DNA from 2 places in the Companilactobacillus sp. y65-5 genome. Region 2 is predicted to be linked to the other one. Evidence: predicted binding sites of a transcription regulator. Region 2 holds the regulator's gene; the other holds the start of a gene.
What was found. Region 2 encodes Rex, which represses fermentation and respiration genes when NADH is low (regulators of the CRP and FNR family bind a similar motif). Its sites were predicted from a motif close to TTGTGAANTANTTCACAA; they were not measured.

Region 1 (10,355 bases), on a different contig from region 2:
GCTAAGGTGTAGATGATGAAAAAAATTATTAAAGTTTTAGCCGTTATAACGGTAGCATTGTCTGCCACAGCTTGTACCAAAACAGAAAGTACTGAGGCTAAAGACACTACTAAGTCGGAAGTCGTAAAAGACTATTCGTATCAAAAGAAAGCGAAAAAACTTCAGACTAGTAATAAGAAACTAAAAAAGTCGATCGCTCAACTACAAAAGAAAATTACGAAGAATCAAGCTTATTTAAGTAAATACAATCAAACTAGTTATAGTAATAATGATTCACAGACTTCTTCGACCGAAGCCTTAGCTAATCTAGAATACACTGGTACGCAGGAAATAACCGTCAATAACAATGATCCGTATTTTTCAAAAGATGACTTAACAACGACAAAAGGTGCTTGGCAAGCTTATGGTGACTTGGACAGTCTGAACCGTGCGACTGGTGCTAATGCGATGATGAATACGTCGCTGATGCCGAGTGCCAAGCGTGAAGGATTGACTTGGAATCCAACGGGATGGCACAATAAGCGGATCCGTTCAGGTTGGCTGTATAATCGTAGTCATCTGATCGGTTATCAATTGACGGGACAGAATAATAATCCTAAGAACCTGATCACTGGCACCCGTTCTTTGAATAGTCCTGAGATGCTAGCGCACGAGATGGATATCGCTTATTATTTGAAACAAAGTAGTAAACATTATGTCAGATATCGCGTCACACCAATCTTTAGAGGTAATGAATTATTAGCGCGTGGAGTGGAGATGGAAGCACAGTCAGTCGGTGATAATTCGATTCACTTCAATGTTTATATCTTCAACGTGCAGTCAGGTGTTACTTTGAATTACGTTGATGGTACTAGTCAGGTGGGATGAAATATGAAGCAGACCTCTTTTGAGGATGCTTTTTTATTTTGCGCAAACTAATCAATAAAAATAAAGAATATCATCCACAGTATCCAGCACATGTCCTCGTCTAAGCCCCGAATCATCTGGCATAGTCTCATGTGGAGCTTGATATTTGTGGCACATGATATTGATGTAGATAACATTACGTTTCTTCCATTCACCAGGGAGGTCGAAGGCGTCTCGTATCCGATCAATGACGTAGTCGGCAATGATACACACGTGATCAGTAGAAGAATCGTCAGGGAATGAGTCATCGTTCAGTTCTAAAAATATCTTGTACTCATTGTCGTTAGTATCGTACATGAGTGCGATGATAGCTTCATCGTCAGGAATATAGTCAGCCTTTTTCAAGAAGGCAGTATTTTGATATTTGTTGAAAAGATAGAGCACTTTGACCAGGACTTCGATTTTGTTATCCATGATTTCCTCCAATAATTGCTTCGTTGAATAGATTATAATGTTATATTCTTTAGCAAGCTACTAATTGCTCCTCAAAGAGCCAAACAAAAAAAGCATTGAACGGTTAAGTCCAATGCTTATAGGTTAGTATTATTATGGTTCAATCAAGTCCTCATCATCAACATCATCTTCTTCTTTATGGGCATTTTTACCAGTGAGAGTTACGTGTTTGAGAGAGTATGTTCCGTAAACTACAGCACCGAGAAGTAACCAAGCTCCATAACTTACCCAAGCGTTGAGGGGAAGGTTAAGCATTAAGAAGATACAAACAACCATTGAGAGAATTGGAATTACTTTTCCAAATGGTACTTTGAAAGGTCTTTCGATATTAGGATATTGTTTTCTTAATAAGATGACCATCAAAGAAATTAGGAAGAATACACATAATGAACCTGCATTTGAGAAAACAGCCAGATGCTTGATATCTAATAGTCCAGCAAAGATAGCGGCTAATGTTCCGATCAACCAGAGCGCTTTATTAGGACTCCCAGTTTTTTCGTTAAGTATCGAAAGTTTCGTTGGAAGGAATCCTCCACGACTCATCGACATTGTAATGTTAGAAGAAGCGTAAATAAAGGCTAATACTACTGCGATAATTCCTAGGATAGCACCTGCAGAAATTACTTGTGCAGCAACGTGGTGACCTTGAGAAATAACAACGTATGACATTGCTTCTGGTACGTTTAGTTCTTTATAATTAACAACACCAGTCATAACTAAACTAACAATGACATAGAGAACCGTAGCAACGATTAGGGAAATCAAGATTGCACGAGGTAATGTTTTCTGAACGTCTTTTACTTCCTCAGCAGATGTGGCTAAGGCATCAAAACCTAAGAAAGCAAAGAAAACAGTTGAAGCTCCGGCGAAGACCCCCGTAGTTCCATATGGTAAGAAGGGCTGCCAGTTACTTGGTTTGATATCAGCAAAACTAACAACGATAAATAGTAAGATGATAGCTAACTTGATGATAACTAAAATATTATTCAACCATTTACTTTCGCTAGTTCCACGTGTGAGTACAAAGGTTACTAAGAAAATCATGATAACCGCCGGCAAGTTTATCAGACCGCCGTTAGAAGGTGAATTCAATAAGTTATTGGAAATAGTGATATCGAATTCGTTTAAGAAAGAACTGACATAACCCGTCCAACCGTTGGCAACAGTTGCTGTGGTAGTTATGTATACTCCTAACAGAGTCCATCCGGCAAAGAAGGCAACGGTTTGCCCGATAGAAACCCAAGCATAAACATAGGCACTTCCTGAATTAGGAATGCTTGTGGTCAACTCCGCATAACATAAACCGATCAAACCGCTAGCTAGTGCGGCTATAAGAAAAGAGAAAATAACACCTGGTCCAGCGTCAGTAGCGGCAACGATACCAGTTAATACAAGGATACCAGTTCCGATGATCGCTCCAATACCGAGAATCGACAGATCAAATAGACCTAGTGTCTTCTTTCTTTCCACACGATCATGTAAGAGGGCGTGGACATCTATTTTCTCATTCATGAGTTCTAGTGAACAGGATCTAAGGCTTCAAATTTTTTGTAAGGAATGTTTAGACTTTCAGCCACAGCATTTTCTGTTAGTTCACCTTTGTATGTATTGATTCCAGTAAAGATAGTATTATTTTGAGCTGCTTTAGCCAATCCAAGATTTGCAATCTTAACTGCATATGAGATAGTAGCACTTGATAGAGCTTCAGTTGCTGTCTTAGGAACAGCACCAGGGATGTTAGCAACTGTATAATGAACAACTCCATGTGAAAGATAGATTGGGTCGTCATGAGTTGTAGCACGTTCACTAGTTTCGAAGATTCCACCTTGGTCGATAGGAATATCAACGACTACTGAACCTGGTTCCATGCTCTTGATCATTTCTTCTGTAACTAGTTTAGGCGCAGCTGCTCCAGGGATCAATACAGCACCAACAACTAAGTCTGATTTTTCAACACATTTGGCAATGTTGTGAGGTGTTGACATCAATGTTTGAATCTTACCATCAAAGATGTTTTCTAATTCTGCTAATCTAGCAGTATTGATGTCGAGGATAGTAACATTTGCGCCCATTCCAACGGCGATCTTGGCAGCGTTGAATCCAACTGTACCTGCACCGATAATTGTTACTTCACCACGTCTAACTCCTGGTACACCACCGAGTAAGAGACCTTTACCTTGAGCAGGTTCTTCTAAGAAGTGTGAGCCAACTTGAACTGACATACGTCCAGCAATTTCACTCATAGGTACCAATAGTGGCAATCCACCGTTTGGTCCTACCATTGTTTCATAAGCAACACCTGTTACTTTCTTTTCGAGCAATGCTTCAGTTAATTCTTTGTTTGCTGCTAAATGTAGATATGTATAGACAATTAGATCTTCACGGAAATACTTGTATTCTGACTTCAATGGTTCCTTAACTTTGATAACCATGTCGCAAGCCCAAGCATCTTCGGCAGTTTTGATTTCTGCACCCATGTCTAGATATTGTTGGTCAGGATAACCTGATCCAACACCTGCACCGGTTTCCACAATAACTTGGTGGCCGGATCTAATCAAATCTGATACTGCAGCGGGTGTTGCTCCCACACGTTCTTCTTGGTTCTTTATTTCTTTAGGTATACCAATTTTCATGATGAGTCCTCCTTGAATTTGTGTAAACAATTTCTAAATACAAGTGCAGTATAGCAGGAGTAAAGCGCTTTCACAACCGAAATGGTAAGTGATTATTTCACAAATGAAGCTAGAACCATATATACCAATAGTTAATCTATTAAAAAAAAATTATAACTCATTAAATATATTAATAACTAGCAATTATTTACTTATAAACTAGAATATTCAGCAATATGTTACGTGTGAACTAAATCTTTGATAAAAAGTGCACAAGTGCCATATTAGAAAATGATTAGAAAAAAATAACAACACATTTCATGGAAGCGTTGACATCATGATGTCATGGTGCTTTAATAAGGTCGTGGTTGTTATAATAATATAACAAGTTGAGGAATTCCTATGGGTCATACAATGCCACTGTATCAAAGTATGTTGAACAAGTTGATTCGGCAAATTGAATCGGGACAGCTACCCGAGAATAGCAAATTGCCGTCGGAACAACGACTGGGAGAGTTGTATAACGTATCGAGAATCACTGTCAGACGTGCTTTGACAGAGTTAGAAAATAAGAAATACATTTACAAGAAACAAGGTCAAGGGTCTTTCGTAATGTCGAAAGACGAATCTGATTTGGAAATAAGCTATCTGAACGTTCCTAAGATGATCGAGAAGATGGGCGCTATACCAACGATAGAGTTGGAAAACTTCGCCGTAAACGTTGATGGTACTGAGAAACGTTCCAGGACAGAGTTAGGCTTGAGTGAAGATGATTATCTCTATTCACTCCAATACTTATACTTAGCGGATGACGTGCCGGTTTTTAATCAAAAGGTCTTTTTGCCGTTTGATAGCTTCCCAATGATTCACAAAAATGAAATATTGAGCAAGGATCTGATTCCCTTTTTGGCGAAGCGATATGACATGCGAGCTGAGTTTTCTTCGAAGACTGAAGCCAGCTTGGCTACTAGTAAAAATCGTAAGATCTTTGATTTAAACGTTGGAGATCCAATGGTTAACGTCACTACCAAGGGTATCGAGGATGGGAAATTCATTTATTACAGTCAATCGATTGTTGTTAGGGATTTGATCATGTTTTTAATTAAGTGAAAGAAGGAATTGTTATGGGTGAGCCTAATATTGTATTAACTAGAATTGATAACAGATTAGTCCATGGACAAGTGGGTGTCGTATGGACTTCATCTGTTGGTGCTAATTTACTGTTAGTTGCGAACGACGATACAGCTAACGATCCACTACAACAAGAACTTATGGCAGCTACGGCTGACAGTTCAGGTGTTGGAATCCGTTTCTGGACAATCGAAAAGACTATTAATAATATTCATCGTGCCAGTGCCAGACAAAAGATTTTTATCGTTGTTCGTACACCAGAGGATGCACGTAAATTAGTTGAGGGTGGAGTTCCGATCAAGAATATTGATATTGGTAATATGCACTTCTCAGATGGTAAAAAACAAGTTACTAAGTATACGTACATGGATGACAAAGACAAAGAGGACTTAAAGGCATGTGCTGACAAAGGTGCCAACGTATACGTTCAAGAAGTACCAGAGGACAAAAAACAACCATTGGAAGAAGTGATCTAGATGCAAGTTACAATGATGCAAGGACTGTTGATCGGTCTGTTCGCTATTATTTCTGGTATTGACTTTTGGTGGGAAGGTTTTTATATCTTCAGACCAATGATAGTTTGTACCATTACAGGACTTATTTTAGGAAACATTACTTTGGGTATCGTTGCAGCCGGACTAACTGAACTAGCCTTTGCTGGTTTAACTCCGGTTGGTGGAACCCAGCCGCCTAACCCAATCATGGCTGGTATCATGACCGTTGTGTTAGCTTATACAACTGGTAAGAGCCCGGCTACGGCTATTGGATTAGCCTTACCATTTAGTATCTTGATGCAATATATTATCTTATTCTACTATTCAGCGTTCTCAGTTTTGACAAAGAAGCTTGATACATATGCTGAAAAGGGCGAAACAAAGAAATTCACTAATCTAGCGTTATTGCCAACATGGATCGTTGGTTTGACATACGGTATCATTGCTTTCTTGTGTGTCTATGGTGCACAAGGTCCAATGAAATCATTAGTTAATGCCATGCCAGTATGGTTGAGTCATGGATTTGAGATCGCTGGTAGTATCTTACCTGCCGTTGGTTTTGGTTTGTTACTAAAGAGTATGTTAAAAGCACGTTACGTTCCATATTTATTGATCGGATTCACAGCCGCTTGCTTCATTAAGTTTGGAAACTTGATGCCTGTTGCCGTTATCGGTGTTGCGCTAGCTTTGATCGAATACAATAGAAGCAAACGTGATGCAGAAAACGATAAGAAGTTGAAAGTAGCTATGGAAAATTCAAATGGAGGAGACGACGAAGATGGAATCTAAAAAATCAGAAACTCCAACAAGAGGAAAACTAACTAAGCATGACGTCAGCATGCTAGGTATTAGATCGATTTACAACCAGTCAGCTATGAACTACGAAAGAATGCAGGCTGATGGTTGGACTTTAGCCATGATACCTTCATTGAAGAAGATTTATGGAGAAGACAAGAAGGGCTTGGCAGAAGCCATGAAGTCTAACTTGCAATTCATCAATACTAACAACTATGCAGCCCCATTATTGATGGGATTGGAAGCATCGTTGGAAGAAAACGGTGAGAAACGTTCAACTATTGATGGTTTGAGAATCGCTTTGTTCGGTCCTTTAGCTGGGATTGGTGATGCCATCACTTGGTTCACAATTCTACCTATTGTTGCTGGTATCACAGCATCATTTGCTAAACAAGGAAGTATCTTAGGACCACTGATCTTCTTCATCGTTTATGTAGCAATGTTCTTTGCTCGTATTCCGATCGCTCGTTTAGGATATACCACCGGTACTAAGGCCATTTCGAAGATCCGTGAGAATTCAGCAATCGTTTCACATGCAGCTAGTGTCCTAGGTTGTACAGTTATCGGTGGTTTGATCGCAACATATGTTCAGATCACGGTTAAGACTAAGATACCAGTTACAGCTGGTCATACGATCGCGCTCCAAACAGAATTCTTTGACCGTATTTTCCCTAATATTCTTCCATTAGGTTATACATTCTTATTGTATTGGTTACTCAAGAAGAAGAACGTTAGTCCAGTAGTCTTGATTCTAGTTACTTTTATTTTGGCTATTGCTCTATCATGGTTAGGAGTCTTGTAAAATGAAAATTGTTGTTACGGGACACGGAAATTTTGCTTCAGGAATTTATTCAACGGTCAAACTTCTAGCGGGCCAATTACCTGGAGTTAGTTTTATTGATTTCACTGGAGATATGAATGAAACAAACCTTTCCGCAAAATTTACTGAAGAGATCCAAGATGACGATGCAGTAGTCTTCTTCTGTGATCTGCTCGGTGGCACCCCCTTTAAAGAAGCCGTCAAGTTAAGTATGAGTAGCGATAAGGATATTCAAGTTACATGCGGTTGTAATGTAGGGTCATTGATGGAGATAGGTCTACAATTATCTTCCTTTGATGGCAATGCATCAGAGCTAGCAGAGAAACTCGTCGAGACTAGTAAGTCTCAAACTCAATTATTCGTGCATAAAGAAAATAAATTTGAAGCGGACGCCGAAGACGACGGAATCTAATTCAATTAAAACTAAAAAAGCGTTATATCAGTTTTCGAACTGGTATAACGCTTTTTTAGTTCTTAAAGGATTCGCCATAAATTATTTTGGTTGGTAATAATATTCTCATAGGAGAGAAATCTGATGAGAACATGGATGATAGCAATGAATCTATCTGCTGACTGAAGAAGTCTAAGGAAATTCCGGTTCTAGTTAAACTAGGTATTATATTGTGATTATCCGTAAAGTTTTCCAAGGCAATGACTGAAATATCATTTGGTACAGATAACTTCATTTGTCTAGCTGTACGGATAACATTTATTGCTTGAATATCAGTATCACACAAAAAACAGGAGGGTAAACTATTGTTAGAAATCAGTTGGCTGAATTCCTTTGTGTAATCTTCGGTAGTTGTTGGTGATTTATATAATGTATTAAATTTTATACTATCTTTATTTTTAGAAATATAATCATTTACACCCTGATTAAGTTGATTTGTTGCTAATGCAAAGTTATTGGAGGCGATTAGACCGATTTTTTTATGGTTTCTTGTAGCAAATTCTGCTGATGAAAACCCACTGTAATAAAAATCAATGGATATGGAAGTTATTCCAGTGCTTCGATCTGGATAATTTACTAGTAGAACAGGCAATTCATAATTATCTAAATAATTTAATGAATCAGATGGAATATTACTAGAAATAATAATTATTCCATCATTTTTTTTCGATATTTTTTCGGATTCTAAACTATTTATGATGTCATCTTGTTCAATGAATTGCATTGTAAATATCAATTTTGATTTTTTGCCCAATACACTAAGTGAATTAAATAAGCTGTAATAAACATTTTGATTGGTGAGTTCGTCTTGAGTGATGATAACGTTTATTTTCCTCAAATTTATTTTGGAGTTACGTGGTGGGTTATATCCATTATCTTTAACTATATTTAAAATATTTTTCCGTGTTTTGTCACTTATTCCGGGACGATCATTAAGAGCCAAAGAAACTGCCGATATGGAAACGTTGGCAAGCTTGGCTATATCTTCTAATTTCATTATTTATATTCCTCGCTTAAATATAATAACAATTCTATTCAATAAAGTGTAACTAAAAAATAAATTCAATTTTAGTTAGTTAAATAGATTGGATGATTACACATATGTTTCAATTGTTATTATTATAACGTAAATCACTGAAAAATAAATAACTTTGAATTTATTAACTAAAAAAGAACTAAAAGTCTATTGATTTTTTTAGTTATGATGTTAAACTTATCACAAAGAAAGGAGAATTTAAAAATGAGTATTGAAGAGTTGCAGAAGAAAGCCGCAGAGATTAGGGAGAACGTATTGACGCTTATTTATAATTCAGGGACAGGACACACTGGATCTGATTTATCGTGTACGGATATTTTAGTTGCGTTATATTATCAAATCATGAATGAAGATTCATCTAAACCAGATTGGATTGATCGTGATCGTTATATTCAAAGTAAGGGTCATGCCGTTGAAAATTTATGGTGTATTTTGTCAGATAAAGGGTATTTTCCCAAAAATGAACTAGATACTTATTCCACACTAAATTCTCCATTAATTGGACATCCGAATAATAAGGTACCCGGAATTGAAATGAATACAGGTTCTTTGGGTCACGGGTTAGCGTTGGGAGTCGGAATGGCACTGTCGGCAAAAAAAAGTGCTCAAAATCATCATATATACGTTTTGATGGGTGACGGTGAACAAGCAGAGGGTTCAGTATGGGAAGCTGCTATGGCGGCCAGTAACTTCAAACTGGATAATTTGACAGCAATTATTGATAATAATGGTCTACAAATTACAGGATCTACAGATGATGTAATGAAATCATCTCCCTTAAAAGATAAATATGAAGCATTTGGATGGAATGTTATGGAAATAGACGGAAACAATATGAGTGATATTGTGAATTCACTCGAAATCGAACCTCAAAAAAATCGTCCAACTATGATAATTGCTCACACGGTTAAGGGAAGAGGTCTAAAACCTGCTGAAAATAGAGCCGAATGGCATCATAAGGTTCCAACTAAAGAACAGTTTGAACAGGCGGTTGAAGAGCTTGAAAAAATAAAAAAGTAGGGAGGAAAATATTTTGGAAACAAAGATTACAGGTCGTAAAGCAGGAGAAGTAATGTGCAATGAGCTTATTAAAGCAGGTAAAAATAATTCAGATTTGTATGTACTGACAAGCGATTCACGTGGTTCAGGTTCTTTGAATCCCTTTGCTGAAGAGTTACCGAATCAAATAATTGAAATTGGGATAGCAGAACAAGACTTGGTAACAATAAGTGCGGGAATGGCACATGAAGGAAAACGTACATTTGCGGTATCCCCAGCTGCTTTCTTGACCATGCGTAGTATTGAACAAGTGAAAGTGGACGTAGCGTATTCAAATTCAAACGTTAAATTAGTTGGTATTAGTGGAGGAAACAGTTATAGCGATTTGGGAGCAACTCATCACTCTTTACAAGATTTAGCAATAACAAGAGCTTTGCCCAATCTAGAAGTATATATGCCATCAGATCAATATCAAACTGAAGCATTGTTTGATTATTTATCACATTCAGAGAAACCAGCATATATTCGAATTGGTAAAAAGGTTTTATCAGATATATATAATTCTGTTGATGAAGCATTTACTTATGGTAAGGGCAATGTTTTAAGGGAGGGTAGTCAAGTAGCCATTATTGGTTCTGGCGAGACTGCTCAAGTAGCA
Region 2 (10,355 bases):
ATCGCTGCGAGAGCTATCCCTAGCCCAAAAGTCGATGCCAAAACGATCGAAGTGATGCCATCTAACATCCCATTAGTAAACAAGAAAGTGTAATCTTTCTTCAAGGCAGCTTCGATCGGTCCTAAGATCGACAGCGAACCAATACAATACAGCAAAATCGCAGTTGCTAATCCCTCTGCTAAGTTACCTCCTGAAAATTTACCGACTAAGTGGTCGAAGTGAGCCTGTAAGTTCACCCACTGGCCGAATAAACCGCCCACTGCCAAACTGACAATGAATAAGACTGGGTATTTACTGGAAGGCATATGCTGAACTACTGCATTTACTCCAATCACCATTGCAGCTAGACCCAATCCCTGCGTCAAAATTTTTTGATATTCTGGTTTGATGCCCTTGTGCAGAAATCTTCCAATGATACTTCCTACCAGAATCATTATTACGTTGAATATTGTTCCTATCATAATATTGTTATCCCTCACATAAAAAATTCAATAATTAAAATATAAACTCTCAAGTAACTAGAGGGTCAACCATCTATCGGACGGGAACACGGATTTCCGTAACATATTTGGAATAATCGTTGGTAATACCATAATCTATCAGAGCTGTCTCCACTGCATTACCAATTATCGTCAGTAAGTGCTCTTCACAAAAACTGATCAATCGACGATAAGATTCAGCGGCATTATTGTGAGTCCCATGAAATCTGATCCGCAAGTAGGAACCAGCTGGTAACATGGCGGTGGCTTCACCTTCATCACCAGACTCCAAAATCAACAATATACCGCTGTATTGAGTAAATTTATTAGCCATCAAATTATCTCGGCTCATGGTCAGGGCAATTTTACCTAAAAAAATCGATTGGTCTAAGTCATATTGTCTGCGCATCGTCGTTAATGGCAGTTCAATATCTTCACTCAATTGATAATCTTGTCGCAAATATATCACTGGTATTTTTGGGAGATTGACTAATTCCACTTGATCCAGTACTGCTTGTTCGGCACTTTCAACTTGTGTCAGTCTGGTATTGATTCGCTTATTGACCGATTGCAACACCCGAATCTGTTCGTTAACCCGTGACTGCTGCTCTCGTAAAATATTCTCCAGAGTAGATATATCTCTAGCATCAAAAAATTTTTTGATCGATTCAATCGATAAGTTCAAGGCACGAAAATACTTGATGACGTTCAATCGTTCAAATTGTTCCGTCGAATAATAGCGATAGTGAGTTTTGGCGTCCACTTTGGCCGGCTTCAATAAACCAACTTCGTCATAGTAACGCAGTGTGGGGATCTTAATATTAAACAATTTTGATAACTGTCCTATCGTGAACAATTGATTCATAGCTATTACCTCACTTTGAACTTAATTTTAGCATACAAAAAAATGACCACTCCCATGTTGGTATAGGGATGGTCATTTTTATATTCAAGTTATTGTCTAAGTAACTCTTTTAGTAGTTTGTTTAAGTTTTTTTGAAGCTTGGAACTTTGTTCTGTAAAGCTAGATTACATCATACCGCCCATACCGCCGGCTGCTGGGTTTGCGCCTGCAGCTGGTTGAGCATCTTTTGGTTCAGGTTTGTCAGCAACGACTGCTTCAGTTGTCAACAACAATGCAGCAACACTGGCAGCATTTTGTAGAGCTGAACGTGTAACCTTAGTTGGGTCGATGATTCCGGCGTCAACCATGTTTTCCCACTTGTTAGTAGCAGCGTTGTAACCAACTTCATTGTCTTGTTGCTTCAAGTGTTCAACGATTACTGAACCTTCAAGACCAGCGTTTTCAGCGATTTGACGAACTGGTTCTTCAAGAGCTCTAACTACGATGTTGATACCAGTTTGTACATCGCCTTCACCCTTAACAGCCTTAACTGATTCGATAACATTCATAAGTGCTGTACCACCACCGGCAACGTAACCTTCTTCAACGGCAGCACGTGTAGCATTGAGAGCATCTTCGATTCTGTACTTACGTTCTTTCAATTCTGTTTCAGTAGCAGCACCGACTTTGACAACAGCAACACCACCAGCAAGTTTAGCAAGACGTTCTTGCAACTTGTCACGATCAAAGTCTGAAGTTGTTTCAGCAACTTGCTTCTTGATTGTTTCAACACGTTCGTTGATAGCATCCTTGTCGCCTGCTCCTTCAACGATCGTAGTGCTGTCCTTTGTAACTGTAACTTTACCAGCTTGACCTAATTGATCCATTGTTGTGTCTTTTAGTTCAAGTCCAAGATCTGAAGTAATCACTGTACCACCAGTTAATGTGGCGATATCTTGTAATTGTTCCTTACGACGATCACCGAAGCCAGGTGCCTTAACAGCAACAACATTGAATGTTCCACGAATCTTGTTCAAAACAAGTGTTGGTAATGCTTCACCATCAATATCATCAGCTACGATCAACAATGACTTACCTTGTTGAACGATTTGTTGTAATAGTGGCAAGATATCTTGAATATTTGAAATCTTCTTATCTGTCAACAATAAGTATGGATTGTCTAAGTCTGCTTCCATCTTGTCGTTATCAGTAACCATGTATTGTGAAATATATCCACGATCGAATTGCATACCTTCAACAACATCAAGTGTTGTATCAATACCCTTTGATTCTTCGATAGTAATAACACCATCATTACCAACTTTTTCCATAGCGTCAGCGATCAATTTACCAGTTTCTTCACTAGTTGATGAAACTGAGGCTACTTGAGCGATATCTGACTTACCAGCAACCTTGTGTGAAATCTTATGTAATTCATCTACAGCAGCTGCAGTAGCCTTTTCGATACCTGTTCTGATACCAACTGGGTTAGCACCAGCAGTAACGTTCTTCATACCTTCTTTGATGATTGCTTGAGCCAAGACAGTAGCAGTAGTAGTACCATCACCAGCGATATCATTTGTCTTTGAAGCAACTTCAGAAACAAGTTTTGCTCCCATATTTTCGAAATGATCTTCTAGCTCAATACTCTTAGCAATAGTAACACCATCATTTGTGATCTCCGGTGAACCATAACTCTTTTCAAGAACAACGTTTCTACCTTTAGGTCCGATAGTTGTCTTAACTGTGTCAGCTAGTTTATTAACACCATCTAGCATTCTTGAACGTGCATCTTCTGAAAACTTAATTTCTTTTGCCATACTTTTACACTCCAATAAATTTTGTTTTTTTAACTTCTCATTTAGTTTCTATTATTTTTCAACAATTGCCATAACGTCTTTTTCGTGTAAGATTAAATAATCAGTGTCATCAAACTTAACATTTGAGCCAGCATACTTATCAAAAAGTACTTTGTCGCCAACCTTGATGTGCATTGGTAATGTCTTTCCATCTTCTGTTATTGAGCCTTCACCCACAGCAACAACCTCAGCTGTTTGTGGCTTTTCTTTAGCGTTGTTTGCAAGAACAATGCCACCTACTGTCTTCTCTTCTTCTTTATCGACTGTTACAATAACTCTGTCTCCAAGTGGTTTTAACAATTTGAATGCCTCCGATGATTAATATTTATTTTAAATTTAGCACTCCATGTTCTGTTGTGCTAATCACATGTTTTATATTAACATTTTATTGTGAACATGCAAGTATTTACCTTTAGAAAAAACGGGAGAAATTATGAAATATTCAACAAATCAATTTTTAACACTCGCCACATACGTAGTCCTGCTCTTTATTGGATCGTTCTTGTCACTAATCAAGCTAACCGGTTCAGCCTATTTTATTATTTTGACTTTGGCAGCAATTTTGGCTACGGGAACTATGATTTTTTTAACTCAAAAAAGTTCTCCAAACGAACTAGAAGAACCTACCGACTTGAATCACAAGTTACAGTGGATCATCGTCGGTACGGTCGGAGCCTTGATCATCCAATTAGGCATTGGCTTCGTTGATCAGCAGCTCTTCCATGCATCGACAGATTCAGCTAATACGCTACAAATGCTGACGCTGATTCACGCCTATCCATATTACTTAGCCTACGTCCTCATCTGTGCACCGATCATGGAGGAAATAATTTTTAGACGTGTCTTTTTCTCCAACCTGATCAAGCCGACTAATATTTATTGGGCAGCATTGATCTCTGCGCTCTTCTTCGCCTTCATGCATCAAGATACTAGATTCTTAGTCTACGTCGCCATGGGATTATGGTTCTCGTTTATTTATTACAAGTCAAAAAATATTTACGTTAGTGCCGGGAGTCATCTTGTGATGAATACCTTAGTAGTTATGATCAGCATGAGATAAAAAAATAGTGAAAACCTCATTAAAGAGATTTTCACTATTTTTTTTACATTCCGCGCTTATATTCAGAAACGTATTTTTGCCGCTTATCGTCATCGAATTCATTTTCACTCTTAGCGATAATAATCGTAGCGAGTGAATTACCAACAACGTTAACTGCGGTACGTCCCATATCGACTAGACGGTCGATACCAGCGATAAATGTTAATCCTTGCATAGGAACACCGATCGTCGATACAGTGGCCAAGAGAACGACAAATGAAGCTCCTGGAACACCTGCCATACCTTTTGAAGTTAGCATCAAGACAACTATCAACGTGATCTGTTGACCGATCGATAAGTTGATATGATATGCCTGTGCCAAGAACAAGGCTGCCAACGACTGATAAATAGCTGAACCATCAAGGTTGAACGTATAGCCAGTAGGGATAACAAATGAAACGATACCCTTACTTGCTCCATATTTTTGCATCTTATCCATCATCTTAGGTAGAGCGGCCTCAGAACTGGCAGTGGTGAATGCTAGCACAAATTCGTTCTCGATGATTCTAAATAATTCAAAGAAATCTACATGGAATAGTCTACCGACAAAATACATGATGACGAAAACGAAGAATGCCATAGTTGCATAAGCAATAATGATAAACAATGCTAACGGCTTCAGAGAATCGAATCCCATCTCAGCGACTGTTACACCGATTAACGCACAGACACCGATCGGAGCCGTACGCATGACCCAATTCGTTACTTTAAACATTACATTAGCGACAGCATTCAGTAAGTCAGTGATTATTTTACCTTCCTTACCGAGTGATGCCGTTCCTAAACCGAATAAAACTGAGAAGAAGATGACTGGTAACATGTCACCTTTACCCATTGCCGCAAAAATATTAGTTGGGATGATACTCATCAAGACTGACCAGATACCTGAGTGCTTTGCGGCGGTGGCAGAGGCAGTATACTGTGAAATGCTTGAACCCTTCAATTCATGGATGTTGATATAAGATCCCGGATGCGTGATATTAGCAACGACAATACCAATAATAATAGCCAAAGTAGTCATAACTTCAAAGTACACCAAAGTCTTCAAACCGATACGGCCTAATTTTCTGATATCACCCATATTGGCGATACCAACCGTCAAACATGAAATAACAATAGGCAAGACGATCATTTGGATCAGCGAGATGAACATCGTTCCGATGTTTTGCATGACTGTTATAGCGCCCTTGTTGTGATAGAAAATCTGTCCTAGAACTATACCTAGAATTAGACCGATAATGATTTGCCAGCCTAGACTAAGCCGAAAAAACTTTTGCTTTTGCAATTTAATGCCCCCTTAAAACGTCGGTTTTTATTATAGCAGACTTTTGTAAATTTAATCATATTAAAATAATATTAATAATTTTCGATAAATTAATTTAAATATAAATATAATCACATCAGAAAAACCACCAACTAAATAAAATTATATTTATTTTAGACAATAAAAGCACCTCGCTATTTACGAATAAGGTAAATAGCGAGGTGCTCTGTATTTTATTAATCTTCACCAGATTCTGAAGCGATAATATCTAGATCTCCGCTGATATTCCATGAATCAACTGTCGCAGGTACGATCAAATGATCGCCCTTCTTCAAGTCGTAGTCAGTGCCATCAACAGAGATTTGACCTGCTCCATTGAGAACTGAAACCAACGTATACTTACCAATGTCATGTTGCAATGTCACTGGTTCTTTTATTTCCCAACGGTAAACTGAGAAGTAGGGTGATATTGGTGGCTTAACGAAAGTAGTAAATTTATTTTCACCATCTGTTTTGCTTTGAATATCTAGTTTTGGATCTTCATTAGGTACTGTGATAGTATCCTCTGACTGTTTGATATGTAATTCACGTTTCTTGCCTGTGCTCTTTTCTACACGATCATAGTCGTACAAACGATAAGTCGTATCGGAGCTTTGTTGTGTCTCAAGTACCATGATGCCTTTATTTAAGGCATGGACAGTCCCGCTCGGTACATAGTAGAATTCACCCGGCTTAACAGGAACTTTTCTCAATAAGTGATCCCAGTCGCCTGACTCGATCATTTGGTCTAGTTCTTCTCTGGTTTTTGCATGATGTCCATAGACTAAATATGAATTAGGTTCAGCGTCGATGATATACCAGCACTCAGTCTTACCTAATTCGTGTTCATGTTTCCAAGCATATTCATTGTCTGGGTGCACTTGAACAGAAAGACTAGCGTTGGCATCTAGGATTTTTGTGAGCAAAGGAAAAACTCTTCCCTTGGGATTGCCAAATAATTCTGAATGACTGTTCCACAAATCCTCCACAGATTGACCTGCAAATTCACCGTTCTTCACTTCAGAGCGACCATGAGGATGGCCGGAGATGGCCCAACACTCACCAATATCACCATCAGGGATGTCATAGCCGAATTGAGTTTCTAAACGACGTCCGCCCCAAATCTTATTATGAAAAACCGGTTTTAAAAATAATGGTTCACTCATGCAAATACCCTCCAATTTTGTATTGCCTCTATTGATCCTCGCTCTGTTCTTCCTCTAGTGACTTATCACGATCTAAGAAGAAAATCAGCGTTTGCAATTCGTTCGCTAAATCAACATAGTGAACACGAATCGAGTTAGGAACATTAATGATCACAGGTGTGAAGTTAAGAATTCCCTTAACTCCTGCCTCTGTCAATAAATCAGCTGTTGTTTGTGCTGCATTAGATGATACAGTTAGAATGCAGACGTCGATTTGTTGCAAGTTGAGCTGTTCCTTCAATTCATTGACATGATAAACAGGCACACCGCTCTTAACAGTGCCGACGATTGATTCATCAATATCAAAAGCTGCGGCAATTCTCACATTATTAGTACGAGAAAAGTTATAATTTAATAAGGCATTACCCAAATTACCAACGCCGACTAAGGCAACGTTGGTTCTCTTATCTTGATTCAAGAGTTTTTTGAAGAAAGCTACTAGTTCATTAACATCGTAGCCGTAGCCTCTCTTACCGAGTGCACCTAGATATGAAAAGTCACGTCTAATAGTTGCACTGTCAATTTTTACACCTTCAGATAGTTCACCTGAAGAGATTTTTTTGGTACCTTCATCCTTTAGGAATTGGAAGTATCGATAATAAATTGGTAAACGCTTAATAGTTGCGTTTGGTACTGTTGTTTTTGTCATATTTATCCCACCGTTATGTGCGTAGTTTCACTAACTATAATAGTAATTAATATTAACAAAAAACGCAACAGCTTACGGCTAGAAAAGGCAGAAAATTCTAATTAATGATAAAATTGTGAATATACAAAGGAGTTTATTAACTTGATTTTATTACAAGCCCAAAGCATAACCAAAAATTTCGGAACGAAAAAACTTTTTTCTAACGTAAGTTTTGAAGTTCAAGATAACAGTAGAATCGGACTCGTTGGTCGTAATGGTGTTGGTAAATCAACACTATTGAAGATTATTTCCGATCAAGAAAATTATAACAGTGGCAACATTGCCCTAAAAAAAGACACAAATATTGGTTACCTAGCTCAAGATTCAGGATTGAATAGTGACAATAAAATTTTTGATGAGATGGAACAAGTATTTGAATATCTCAAAAAGCAAGAAAAACAAATGCACGAGCTAGAAACTAGATTAGCCGATAACTCGGTCAGTGATTATGACCAGATCTTAAAACAATATGATCAACTCCAAAATACTTTTAGACAAGAGAATGGATACGGATACCAATCCGAAATCAGAAGTGTTCTCAAAGGTTTTGGCTTTGAGGAAGAAGTCTGGCAAGAAAAAATATCTACGCTATCTGGTGGAGAACGTTCACGACTAGCAATGGCAAAGATGTTGCTAGAACATCATGATATATTGCTACTTGATGAACCAACTAACCACTTGGATATTGATACTGTGGAGTGGTTAGAAGGATATCTGAAGAACTATCGTGGAGCCTTAGTCATCATCTCCCATGATCAGTATTTCTTGGACAAAGTCGTGACAGAGATTGTTGAGATCAATCATCATTCCTCAATCCACTACTCTGGTAACTATACTTTTTATTTGAAAGAAAAGAAAAAGAACCAAGAAGTAGAATGGAAACATTATGAAGAACAACAAGCTGAGATCAAAAAGACTGAGGAATATATCCAGAAAAATATTGTCCGTGCTTCAACCACCAAGATGGCCCAAAGTCGCCGTAAGAAGTTGGAAAAAATGGAAATTATGGATCGCCCCGGTTCTGATCAAGGTTCGGTTCACTTCTCATTTCAGATCGACAAGGAAAGTGGTAATGATGTCCTATTGATCAAGGACGCCGCCATCGGATATGAAAAAGATCAAGTTATGTCTGAACCAATAAATTTGGATGTCAAAAAAGGTGAACGGGTTGGTATCATCGGACCTAACGGTATCGGTAAGTCTACCTTGCTCAAAACCATTCTCGGTCAGATACCGATATTAAAGGGAACTTATCAGTTTGGCGCCAATGTTCAAATCGGATATTACGATCAGAACTTAAATAATCTCGATCCACAAAAAGATGTCTTGCATGAAATCTGGGATCACTATCCCCTATTGGATGAGCAAGTAATCCGCAATACTTTAGGTTCTTTCTTATTCAGTGGTGATGACGTTTTGAAACCCGTTGCCGGATTATCTGGGGGAGAAAAGGCCCGATTGACTTTGACCAAATTATCAATGGAACACGACAACTTTCTAGTAATGGACGAACCGACTAACCACTTGGATATCGACAGTAAGGAAGTCTTGGAAGACGCTCTGAGTACTTTTGCCGGAACAGTCTTATTCGTATCACATGACCGTTACCTATTGAATACACTTGCCGATAGAGTAATCGATATCGGCTCCAGTGGAAGTACGACTTATCTCGGTGATTATGACTACTATCTCGAGAAGACTACTGAGAAGCAAGAAGCAACTGATGAGGTCAAAGAAAGTAATACTGTCAGTGAAAAGAAGGTTAAGTATCAACAATCCAAGGAACAACAAAAACAAGAACGTAAGTTAAAACGTCAAGTTGAAGAATTGGAAAATCAAATTTCTGAGTTAGATAAGCGTAATGAACAGATTCAATTGGAAATGGCTAAAGAAGAGAACTTGTCATCGTATACTAAACTAGCCGACTTTCAAAAAGAACTCGAAGAAAATAAGTCACAACAAAGTAGTTTAGAGGATGACTGGACTGAATTATCGATGGAACTTGAGGACATGCAATAGTATTTTAATTGCTATGTCATAATATTTTTGATACTCTGAAATTTCTAAATAAAAAAATTGTGAGAAAAATATGCAGAACAAACGACAAGAGAATTTTTTCATCCGGTTGTTTAAGGGTGTCATAATTGCCCTTGGGTTTATTTTACCCGGTGTCTCTGGAGGAGTCTTGGCAGCCATACTTGGTATTTATGAACGATTACTACATTTTATGGCACATATTAGAGAGAATTTTAAGGTTGATTTTTTATATTTTCTACCAGTTGGTATTGGTGGAATCATTGGAATCGGCTTATTGTCTAAGCCCTTAGAGTTTTTATTGGAACATTATCAGGTGATCGTACTATGGGGATTCGCTGGCGCAATCATCGGTACCATGCCATCCCTTATCCGCGCTTCTACCTCACGTAGCCGTCGTGATATGGTTGATGTTATGTGGTTCTTTTTCATGTTGATCTTCGGTGGACTGTTCCTATTCTTTATGAGCAAAATATTCGGTACCATTCCCGCAAATTTCTTAGGATTCGTGATTGCTGGGATGTTGATAGCATTAGGAGTGTTGGTCCCTGGACTTAGCCCGTCTAATTTGTTATTGATACTTGGATTATATACACCAATGTTAAATGGCTTCAAAAACTTTGATATCGTTGGAGTTTTCTTACCAATTGCTATTGGTGGCGCCGTTGCAATGGTACTGTTCTCCAAAGGAATGGAATACTTGATCCAAAATCACCATTCCCGAGTTTATCATTTTATTCTAGGGATCGTACTTGCTAGTACCATACTCATCCTTGTGCCTAGCCCCTACTCTTCTGAGAGTATCTCTTACGCTGGTATCAGTAGTGGAACAATTATCTTGAGC

Region 1: the regulator Rex is predicted to act here: its motif matches at 4,230-4,247, upstream of ald (alanine dehydrogenase).

What each region holds. Positions count from the first base shown of each region.
Region 1 covers NZ_BAAJOA010000005.1:107,849-118,203, reverse strand. Annotated here, with positions in the region: gene AC27FM_RS09805 (sunset domain-containing protein) at 1-12, shown strand, start outside; gene AC27FM_RS09800 (DNA/RNA non-specific endonuclease) at 13-867, shown strand; gene AC27FM_RS09795 (hypothetical protein) at 919-1,320, opposite strand; gene AC27FM_RS09790 (APC family permease) at 1,453-2,871, opposite strand; gene ald (alanine dehydrogenase) at 2,877-3,992, opposite strand; gene AC27FM_RS09780 (GntR family transcriptional regulator) at 4,374-5,081, shown strand; gene agaB (PTS galactosamine transporter subunit IIB) at 5,096-5,578, shown strand; gene agaC (PTS galactosamine transporter subunit IIC) at 5,579-6,385, shown strand; gene agaD (PTS galactosamine transporter subunit IID) at 6,375-7,193, shown strand; gene AC27FM_RS09760 (PTS sugar transporter subunit IIA domain-containing protein) at 7,195-7,623, shown strand; gene AC27FM_RS09755 (LacI family DNA-binding transcriptional regulator) at 7,679-8,659, opposite strand; gene AC27FM_RS09750 (transketolase) at 8,903-9,718, shown strand; gene AC27FM_RS09745 (transketolase family protein) at 9,771-10,355, shown strand, end outside.
Region 2 covers NZ_BAAJOA010000009.1:88,097-98,451, reverse strand. Annotated here, with positions in the region: gene AC27FM_RS12340 (DUF554 domain-containing protein) at 1-461, opposite strand, end outside; gene AC27FM_RS12335 (MerR family transcriptional regulator) at 535-1,344, opposite strand; gene groL (chaperonin GroEL) at 1,509-3,143, opposite strand; gene groES (co-chaperone GroES) at 3,195-3,482, opposite strand; gene AC27FM_RS12320 (CPBP family intramembrane glutamic endopeptidase) at 3,616-4,242, shown strand; gene AC27FM_RS12315 (cation:dicarboxylate symporter family transporter) at 4,286-5,566, opposite strand; gene manA (mannose-6-phosphate isomerase, class I) at 5,782-6,750, opposite strand; gene AC27FM_RS12305 (redox-sensing transcriptional repressor Rex) at 6,779-7,438, opposite strand; gene AC27FM_RS12300 (ABC-F family ATP-binding cassette domain-containing protein) at 7,580-9,496, shown strand; gene AC27FM_RS12295 (DUF368 domain-containing protein) at 9,567-10,355, shown strand, end outside.